DNA from 2 places in the Staphylococcus coagulans genome. Region 1 is predicted to be linked to the other one. Evidence: riboswitches for the same ligand, from Rfam matches in the RefSeq annotation. Region 1 holds a riboswitch; the other holds the start of a gene.

Region 1 (5,061 bases):
CATCATTATTTTAATTACTGCTGTCGTCTTTTTAGCAGTTACGACCGTTTTCGCATTTTTCTTATCAACACGTATTACCCATCCTTTACGTCAACTTAAAACGCAGGCAAGAGAGGTCGCACGTGGAAATTATGATAAGCGTGTCCCCGTCCAAACAAAAGATGAAATTGGCGAATTGGCGATGACTTTTAACAAAATGAGTCGAAGCATCCAAAATCATATCGATGCATTAGTCACTTCTAAAAATATTCGAGATACATTAATTAATTCAATGGTTGAAGGTGTGCTAGGGATTAATCACCAACGACAAACTATCATCTCAAATCAGCTCGCGCAACGGATGTTGTCAGAAATGAACGCGCATGATAAAGAGATGTTCGATCAACAGATTGATGATACTTTTAAAAGTCAAAGTACAGAATTCAGAGAATATGAAATGAATCAACGTTTTTATGTGGTCATTATGAGTTACATTCATAATATTCAAACGAATGGTGAAGGTGGACTTGTGGTAATCATCAGAGATATGACGAATGAACATGAGCTTGAACAAGTGAAGAAAGATTTTATTGCTAGTGTCTCTCATGAACTTAGAACACCTATTTCTTTATTACAAGGCTATACCGAGTCAATTGTTGATGGCGTGGTCACAGAACCTGATGAAATTAATGAATTTTTGTCTATCGTTTTAGATGAATCTAAGCGCCTCAGTCGACTCGTTAATGAACTGTTAAACGTAGCAAAAATGGATGCTGAAGGCCTAAATGTAACGCAAGAAGTCCAGCCTATGAGTGATTTAATTAAAAAAATGGCGATTAAATATAGACAACAAGCTTATGAGCTCGATTTACATCTTGATTTTCAACTTGATGGTGAAATGGCGTCACCTTGGTATTATGACTTTGATCGTATGGAGCAAGTACTAACTAACTTAGTTGATAATGCATCTCGATACACACAACCAGGGGATACGATATCTATTCATGCGAAATCAACTGTAGACCAACAAATTTTGATCGTTAAAGATACAGGTGTGGGTATTCCATCCGAACATTTAGAAAAAGTTTTTGAACGCTTTTATAAAGTTGATGCCGCTCGTAAACGCGGAAAACAAGGTACTGGACTTGGGCTATTTATCACGCGAATGATTATTGAAGCGCATGGTGGCCACATCGATGTTGACAGTCGTATCAACGAGGGAACAATCTTTACCATCACACTGCCTAAAAAGAAGGCATAAAGTTTAAAAAATCATAAAGTGACCGTTTTCTTATCTACTTAATACTTATCACACTTTAGTAGACCAATAAGATTAGGACATCAAATCCAAAATCAATAGTACTCAGATGATTTTTAATAGAAATCGTCTGAGCACTTTCTTTTTATGATAAAACTTCATATTGTATAACTTCGCTTTTATAACGAAGTAACTTAGCCTATAGCTTTTGTCCTCTAAGCAAGCGCGTTCAAGAAGGAAAAGTGATTAAATATTGTATTTCCCAAATTCATATTTGATACAAAAAGCGCACAATCCTTTCTACAATTAGAAGTATCCGACAACTTATAATTAAAGAGATAATACGCTTATATCTGTTTTTTACGTCAATCACAATCGGCATTGCATCATAGTATAAATTTCAAATAAAACCATCCTCTCAAAGAAGCTCACTGTCAAATGATTGCAAAAACATTGTTTTGGACTGGATTCTCATGTACACTATACTCATTAAAATAGAAAAACGAATTCATCTTCGGGGTAGGGTGCAATTCCCAACCGGCAGTAAATTTAAAGCCTGCGACCTGCAAAAAATCAAAATCTTGATGTTTTGTGGCTGATCTAGTGAGATTCTAGAGCCGACAGTAAAGTCTGGATGGGAGAAGATGGAGGTTTATTTGTGTTGCTTTTTAATCCTCCTATTCAACTAAGATGAATTTAATAGGAGGTTTTTTCATGAAACAAAAGCAAACACGACATTTGATTATTGTGGGAATGTTAAGTGCCATATCGGTTGTCTTAATGTTTATTAAATTCCCTCTTCCATTTTTACCGCCATATTTAACGATTGACTTTAGTGATGTACCATCTTTATTAGCTACTTTTACTTTAGGACCCATTGCTGGCGTTTTAGTAGAATTAATTAAGAATTTACTTAATTTCTTCTTCAATGTGAGTGATCCTGTTGGACCAGTTGCCAACTTCTTAGCTGGAACAACATTGTTATTAGTGAGTTATTGGGTATATCAATCACGCCAAACAACACATCAATTAATCATTGGCCTCGTCGTTGGGACATTAGCTATGACTATTTTACTAAGCATTTTAAATTATTTCGTACTGCTTCCATTGTTTGGAATGATTATGAATTTAGCCGATGTAGCGAATAATCTAAAGCTTATCATTGCAGCGGGCATCATTCCTTTCAATATCATTAAAGGTGCGTTAGTATCAGTTATCTTTATATTGTTACATCGACGTATTGGCCACATTCTAAAATAAAAACATATCAAAACGAAGCGCATGAGTGGGTAGTCTGACACAAAGCCGAATCAACCTAGATGACTTTGCTTAACGTTGATGTTGTTATCAAACAAAAAAGAGATGCCTCTTCACAAATTGTAGAAGATACATCTCTTTTTTTATGCGGAAATTTTAATGACAAGTGTAGCTGAACGCACCATTTACAACTTTAAAATAAATAAGTTGAGTAGGATGTACAACATGAAAACATCCACTCAACTTCTGTCTATACTTAGACATTCAATTGTTTTATATTTATATTAAAGACATCTTGTCTCTAGCAATCATCTCTGTTTATTGTCTACTCAAATTTGAGTGCATCGCCGTCAAATGATTCCTCTTCAACTTTAATAGAATCAGTAGGGCAACCTTCAAAAGCATCTTCAAGGTCTTCATACAATTCTTCTGGTACTGGCGTTGTACCTTGGTTGTCATCTAAAATCACATATGCGATACCCTCATCGTCGTAGTCATAAATATCTGGAGCCGCTGCACCACATGCACCACAAGCGATACAAGTATCCATATCAACTATCGTATATTTAGCCAATTTTTTTCGCCTCCCTTTTCAAAGTGCCACACTAACATTATAATTTTATTGTAGTTCTGTGTACTTAAATTTTCAATATATTCGTTTTAGAATGAGGTCTAATGATGAAACACTTAATTAATTATGCATATCATCATGCATCAGCCTACAAAACTAAAAAAAGCATCTTTAATATTATCATAGGAAAAAAATCTCATCAAACTTTTTTTGATGCTGTCTCTTTAAATCTGTTGTCTTTATATGGTTGTGCACCTAAGCTTAAAATGCAAACTTTTGAAGAAATCATTAAAGAAGAACCCGTTACAACCGACCTAAAAATAACAAATCAAATTACTTTTCCATGTTTACAAGCTTCTTTTAATGCAATACAACTACTCATACAAACTTATTCATATGCCAGACACAATCAAATGACTTTTCAACCGATTTCTTCTCAAACTGAAGTCCATCATGTTGTAAAGCAAATTTATCAATCTGATCAAACAGAAAATATTTTATCTCAATTAGAGCAAGAATTGCGTACGCTTTATCAAAAATTAGAAGCACAACGAGAAAAAATTTGTACCCATTATTTATTAACAGGTTTTGATGAGCCGATGTATACTTTTACCCAAATCAGTATGATTGAATCTATCGAGAGCGACGATTTATTCAAAATGTTTTACGAAGAACTTGTTCAAATTTATATAATGATAAACGAAAGCGGTGACTTTCCTATACTTTCACAATGTGCACTGAGACTTGACGTTTCACAACCGGTTCATCGGACAGCGCAACTATTGAATCAAGGCTACACCCTCCAAAAAATTGCTCAAATTGAAGGTGTGAGAGAAAATACAATCGAGGATCATATTTTAGATTTATTTATGAAAAATCAAATGCATAACTATCAGGATTTTCTCCATCACTTTAATCAAGAATTTATTAATCAATATAATGCTGAACCGTATCAGCGTTTAAAACGTTATAAAGAACGATTTGATAACATGTCGTACTTCGAAATTAAACTTGCAATTGTAGGTATTGCTAAAGGAGAATTAGATGCTTAAAGCAGCTTTAAAACAATTTTTCGGCTTCACATCATTTAGACCAGGGCAAGAAGAAATCATTTCCAGTGTGTTACAACATCAGAATACGCTGGGTATTTTACCAACCGGTACAGGTAAAACACTTTGCTATCAATTGCCTACTTATATAAAACAACAGCCAACACTTATTATCTCACCTCTTATTTCTTTAATGGACGATCAAGTGATGCAAATGAAAATGAAAGGGGAGCAAAAGGTTGTTGCCATTCATTCTGGTTTAGAAGATGCTGAAAAAAGAGTAGCGCTTGCACAAATAAAATCTTCGCGTTTTGTTTTTGTGAGCCCAGAGTTCATTTTACAACCGCATAACTTCAACCAATTTAAAAATATTTCCTTTGGCATTGTGGTATTAGATGAAGTCCACTGTCTTTCTGAGTGGGGGTTTGACTTTCGACCGCATTATGCTTTAATCGGAAAGATAACGCAACAGTTTGAACAGGCAACTGTTTTAGCATTGACAGCAACAGCGACAACTCACTTACAACAAGATATTGAAAGGGTTATTCAACAACCGATGCACAAGATTCAATTTTCAATGGACCGTCCTAATATTTCTCTATCCGTAGAATTAATGGCTTCTCATGAAGAGAAAGTTACATGGTTAATTAACAAAATTGCGCATTCAGGACCAACCATCGTTTATGTCTCTTCAAAAAAAGTTTGCTTAGCGCTTGCACAGACTATTTATCAAGCTGGGTATTTAACAGGAATTTATCATGGAGATTTATCTTATCAAGAACGATTAACGGTACAACAGCAGTTTTTAAAAAATGATATTCGCATCATTGTAGCGACGAGTGCTTTTGGAATGGGAATTAATAAACCAGATATCCGGACAATCATTCACTTTCATCTTTCTCCAAGTCCTTCTAGCTATATGCAAGAAATTGGACGTGCTGGTAGAG
Region 2 (5,061 bases), 280 kb from region 1:
AATCCAAGTACTATCTGTCCCTAAACGCAGTTCATCGCTATGTTTTTTTAAATCTGATACATTTTTTAGATGATACTTACGCGCTGTTTCTTTAGTGACCATAAATGCAAATGTATTTTCAAATCCGTAAGAGTCAAACCAAGTTTGATGGAAACGTTTTTCAAATTCTTTTTGTGTAATCGCCATTGCTTTTTTAGGGTTTTTGATTGGATCCATTTCTAATGCACCGACAAGATCCGTACCCGTATAACGAGTCGAAGAAATATTTCCATCTCCGTTGATTAAAGCATTATGTTGAATCGTACTAGAGCCCAAATTATTAATGATTGCGGGTTTGATTTTTCCTTTTGTATCATGCTCGATTTTAAGGCGGACCATGTGAGCCATAATTTGTGATTCACTTGTTGATAGAGCCGTAATTTTTACACTATCTTTTGAAGTTCCACCTAAACCGGGAAGTGAACAACCAGACAAAATAATCAAACTTAACATAAATAAAGCCAATTTTTTATACACGATGACAAAGCCTCCGAATATTAATATCATACTTCAATTAAACAAAAAGGGTAAAAATATCTTGTGAGATTATTATACCATAGTAATTTTTTTATTGTTCTTTATCACAATTGGATATAAAAATAACGTTTTTTCATTATTTCTTATTATTAAGGGTATAATGAATTTGAGTGAGATACTTAAAATAAGGATGATGTAAGATGAGAGTAGCCATTATAGGAATGGGCACAGCAGGTGTGAGTGTGCTCAGACAATTAGTTAAATATAAGCATTTTAAGAAAATTCAATTAGATATTTATGATAACGAGGAAAATATGGGACAAGGCAAGCCCTTTCAAAATGATAGTGAGGATTTGCTCATCAATGTACCAGTTGATATGTTGTCATTGAATATAGATAATATTTTAGAATTTAGAGAATGGTATAACGAACAAGATACTTTTAATTACGGTGATGCGGACTACTTACCGCGTTATGTATTTGGTCATTACATGAAAAGCTATTTAGAACAATTTGATCATGAATTCGACAATGTAAATGTAATTAAAAAAGAAGTTAAACATATGTATATTGAAGAGCAAGCCAATGAAATTATTCCTAAGCGAATCATTGTATGTACCGATGATGAAGTGGAATCTTGTAAAGACTATGACTATGTGTTTTTTACAATTGGTACGATGTCATATCACGATCCATACCAACTCAAAGGTCAAAAAGGGTATATTCAAGCGCCTTACCCGGCTAATCAAACACTGTCAGAAGTTAAAAAAGATGACACAATCGCCATAATCGGTACGGGTCTGGCAAGTTTAGACGTCATTCGATATACATTGTCTCATCATCAGAAAAAGCCTATTATTATGGCGAGTCGCGGTGGTAAGTTGCCAAGTGTCCGGGGTGAGATGCAAACGATTGAATTCAAATATCTTACACTTGAAAATTTTGACCAGTTAAAAGCAGAAAATATGGGTGTGGTTCCATTAGAAGATGCGGTGGAATTATTTAAAAAAGAATGTGAAGCGCGAGAGATTCCACTTCAAAAACTACTTAAACGTCGAAAGTATGATGCGATCCGTGATTTAAATTATGACTTGAATCACCCTGAAGAATTAGGGGCTTTGCAGAGTGTGTTTGAGGCATTAAAAGAAAATATGGATTGGATTTGGAACAGTTTGAGTCGTGAAGGTCAAACACAATTTATATCTAAGTACCATAGATATTTAAAAGAAAATACAAATCCGATGCCGAGAGAAACAGCTTTATTGTTGATTGACGCAATTAAAGCTGGTGATTTAGAAATATTATCCGGACTCGAAAATGTACGCCAATATTATGGTAAATACCGACTTGCCTTTAAAAATAAAGAGGATGAATTAAAAGTGGATATTGTCATCAATGCTACGGGTCCGAAAAAACATTTGAGTCAGTTAGATGATGACGATGCCTTATTGTTGGATGTTGCGAATCGAGAAATTATACAACCGCATCCAATGGGAGGAATTCAAATTGTACCGTCGACAAATGAAGTGATTAGTCCATTGTATGGTACATTGCGCAATTTAAGAGCAATTGGTCAAATTACCAATGGTGTCAATTTTGAGCGCAACGGTGTCACAATGATTGTTCAACAAGCAGTAAGAGCTGTCGACAATTTATATGACACCTATAAAGCTAAAAAAGCACTTGATAAAGAGAAAAAGAAAGCACAGAAAAAGGCGCAAAAAAAGAAAAAAGATAAAAAGAAGAAAAAGAAAAAGAAAAAATAAGTTGTCCAACTTAAAAGATGACAATATGATTCGTCTGTTTTGTCAAGAAGATTGTGTCTACTTTCTTCAAAGAGTCAATATGATTGTTATACATTGGCAGGGCATAGTTTTAAAAAGCTATATTATTATGTAAAAATGATTTTTATAGAATAAGTTTAATTCCTGATTTTATATTCAAACAATTGTAAAATTTAAAAAGTTACGGTAATATAGACGCATGGGCTTTGACAGTCCATGCGTATCTTTTATACTCAATACAATTTCATATATTCTTTCGGGGCTGGGTGAAATTCCCAACCGGCAGTAAATTAAAGCCTGCGACCCATATTGCAAAGCGATATGGCTGATCTAGTGAGAATCTAGAGCCGACAGTTAAAGTCTGGATGGGAGGAAGAATAGGTATGGCAATTTCACAAAGTATTGTGAAGCTTATTTGTCGTACCAAATGATATATGAATCCGACTGTCTTTAAAGAGATAGCGATTTCTAATTCCCACTACTCGATTTTAAACGAGTGGTTTTTTTATTGAGGTGAAAGATTGGAAAATTATTTAGAACAAGCAATACAACTCGCACAAATGGTCAACGGCCAAACAGGAACGAATCCTCCTGTAGGCGCTGTTGTTGTTAAAAACGGTAGAATCATTGGATTAGGCGCACATTTGAGAAAAGGCGACAAACATGCTGAAATTCAAGCCATTGATATGGCTGGTGAAGCAAATGTAAAAGATGCATCGATTTATGTATCATTAGAGCCTTGTTCTCATTATGGAAGTACACCGCCTTGTGCCAAAAGAATCATCGACACAGGGATTAAAAAGGTGGTATACGCAGCTAAAGACATCACTTTAGATACAGCGGGTCACCAAATGATGGTGGAAGCGGGTATTGATGTAGAATACCGTCCGATGAAACAAGCCTTGGATTTATATGCTGACTTTTTCAAAAGTAAATCAGAGGGACGACCTATTGTAACTGTCAAAGTCAGTGCAAGTTTAGATGGCAAACAAGCTACAGATCTTGAAGAGAGTCAGTGGATTACTTCAAAAGCTGTGAAGCAAGATGTTTTTAATTTGAGGCATAATCATGATGCTATTATCACTGGTAATGGGACGCTTCGCAAAGATAATCCAAGTTTGACAACGCGTATCGAAGATGGACATCATCCGGCAAAGGTCATTCTTTCGCGTTCTGGTGACGTAAATTGGAATGCGCAACTCTTTAAAGATGAAACGACACCGATTTATATTTATACCGAAAACCATAGTTTAACATCGACAGAAGACCATATTCATATTATTAAAGCGAATCAATTAAATGTTGATTTTATATTAAAAGATTTATTTCAAAAAGGTTTCGGTCGGATACTTGTTGAAGCCGGACCGAACGTGACATCACAATTTTTAGCGTCACTTGATGTGACAAACTTCATCCTATATTTAGCCCCGAAAATCATAGGTGGTCAAGGTAAATATCAATTTTATCAAACAAATGATGTAATGCCTTTAGACCAACTACCACAATTTGAAATTGTACACAGTGAAATAATAGATACCGACATGAAATTACGAATGAAGAGGAAGTGAATCCATGTTCACAGGTATCGTTGAAGAAATAGGTACAATTGAAAAAATTCAAAAGCAAAATCCCACAACTGAACTGACTATACAGTGTCAACATATATTAACGGATATGCATATTGGTGATTCAATAAGTGTCAACGGCACGTGCTTAACGGTAACTACTTTTAATGCACACAGTTTTTCAGTGGAAGTTATTTTAGGTACTGAAAATAAAACATATCTTGCTGAACTTAAGACAGGAGATAAAGTCAATCTTGAGCGCGCGTTATTAGCAACTGGCCGCTTAGGAGGTCACTTTGTGCAAGGCCATGTAGACGGGAAAGGTCGTATCAAACAAATTCAATCATCACAAAATGAATGGATTTATACGATTGAAGCACCTACTCATTTAATGGAACAAATGATTTCACAAGGCTCTATTGCTGTTGACGGTATCAGTTTAACGATTTTTAAAAAGCACCCTCATGCTTTTGACATTCATTTAATTCCAGAAACAAGAAAATCTACAACTTTATCTACGAAGAAACAAGGAGATCCTGTTCATTTAGAGACGGACATGTTATTTAAATATGTCCAATCGATAACAACACAAAAATCAGACTTATCAATGGAAGATTTGCTGAAAGCAGGATTTTAATGGAGGCGTAAGTAATGAAATTAGATACAATTGATGAAGCGCTCAGAGCTTTAAAAAATGGAGAAATGATTATTGTTGTAGACGATGAAGATCGTGAAAATGAAGGCGACCTCGTTGCTATAACGGAGTGGATGCACGATGACACCATTAATTTTATGACTAAACATGGAAGAGGACTTATATGTGCACCTATCACAAAAGAAATCGCTGAAAAAGCAGGATTGGATGGAATGGTTAAACACAATAATGATCCGCATGGCACTGCTTTTACACAAAGTATTGACCATATTCAATCGACCACTGGGATTAGCGCTTATGAAAGGATGCATACTGCGCGTGCTTTAATCGATGAACAAATGGACCAATATACCTTTAATCAACCGGGCCATTTATTTCCGTTGATTGCAAAAAAGCATGGTGTTTTAGAACGTCGTGGTCATACAGAAGCCACAACTGATTTAGCACGGTTAACAGGTGCCACACCTGCAGGATTAATTTGTGAAATTATGAATGAAGATGGAACAATGGCTAAAGGCCCGCAACTTGACCAGTTCAAAGA

The links. A riboswitch is a leader RNA that binds a small molecule or an ion and turns the genes downstream of it on or off. The one in region 1 is predicted to bind FMN.
Region 2: it holds a riboswitch for FMN, as region 1 does, so the genes downstream of both, ribD (bifunctional diaminohydroxyphosphoribosylaminopyrimidine deaminase/5-amino-6-(5-phosphoribosylamino)uracil reductase RibD) here and KM149_RS06490 (ECF transporter S component) in region 1, are expected to answer to the same signal.

The regions. Positions count from the first base shown of each region.
Region 1 covers NZ_CP092966.1:1,364,581-1,369,641, forward strand. The annotation lists gene KM149_RS06485 (ATP-binding protein) at 1-1,240, shown strand, start outside; FMN riboswitch at 1,744-1,887, shown strand; gene KM149_RS06490 (ECF transporter S component) at 1,952-2,497, shown strand; gene KM149_RS06495 (ferredoxin) at 2,820-3,068, opposite strand; gene KM149_RS06500 (helix-turn-helix domain-containing protein) at 3,173-4,117, shown strand; gene KM149_RS06505 (RecQ family ATP-dependent DNA helicase) at 4,110-5,061, shown strand, end outside.
Region 2 covers NZ_CP092966.1:1,085,036-1,090,096, forward strand. The annotation lists gene KM149_RS05145 (osmoprotectant ABC transporter substrate-binding protein) at 1-492, opposite strand, end outside; gene KM149_RS05150 (FAD/NAD(P)-binding protein) at 717-2,282, shown strand; FMN riboswitch at 2,549-2,681, shown strand; gene ribD (bifunctional diaminohydroxyphosphoribosylaminopyrimidine deaminase/5-amino-6-(5-phosphoribosylamino)uracil reductase RibD) at 2,822-3,868, shown strand; gene KM149_RS05160 (riboflavin synthase) at 3,873-4,502, shown strand; gene ribB (3,4-dihydroxy-2-butanone-4-phosphate synthase) at 4,517-5,061, shown strand, end outside.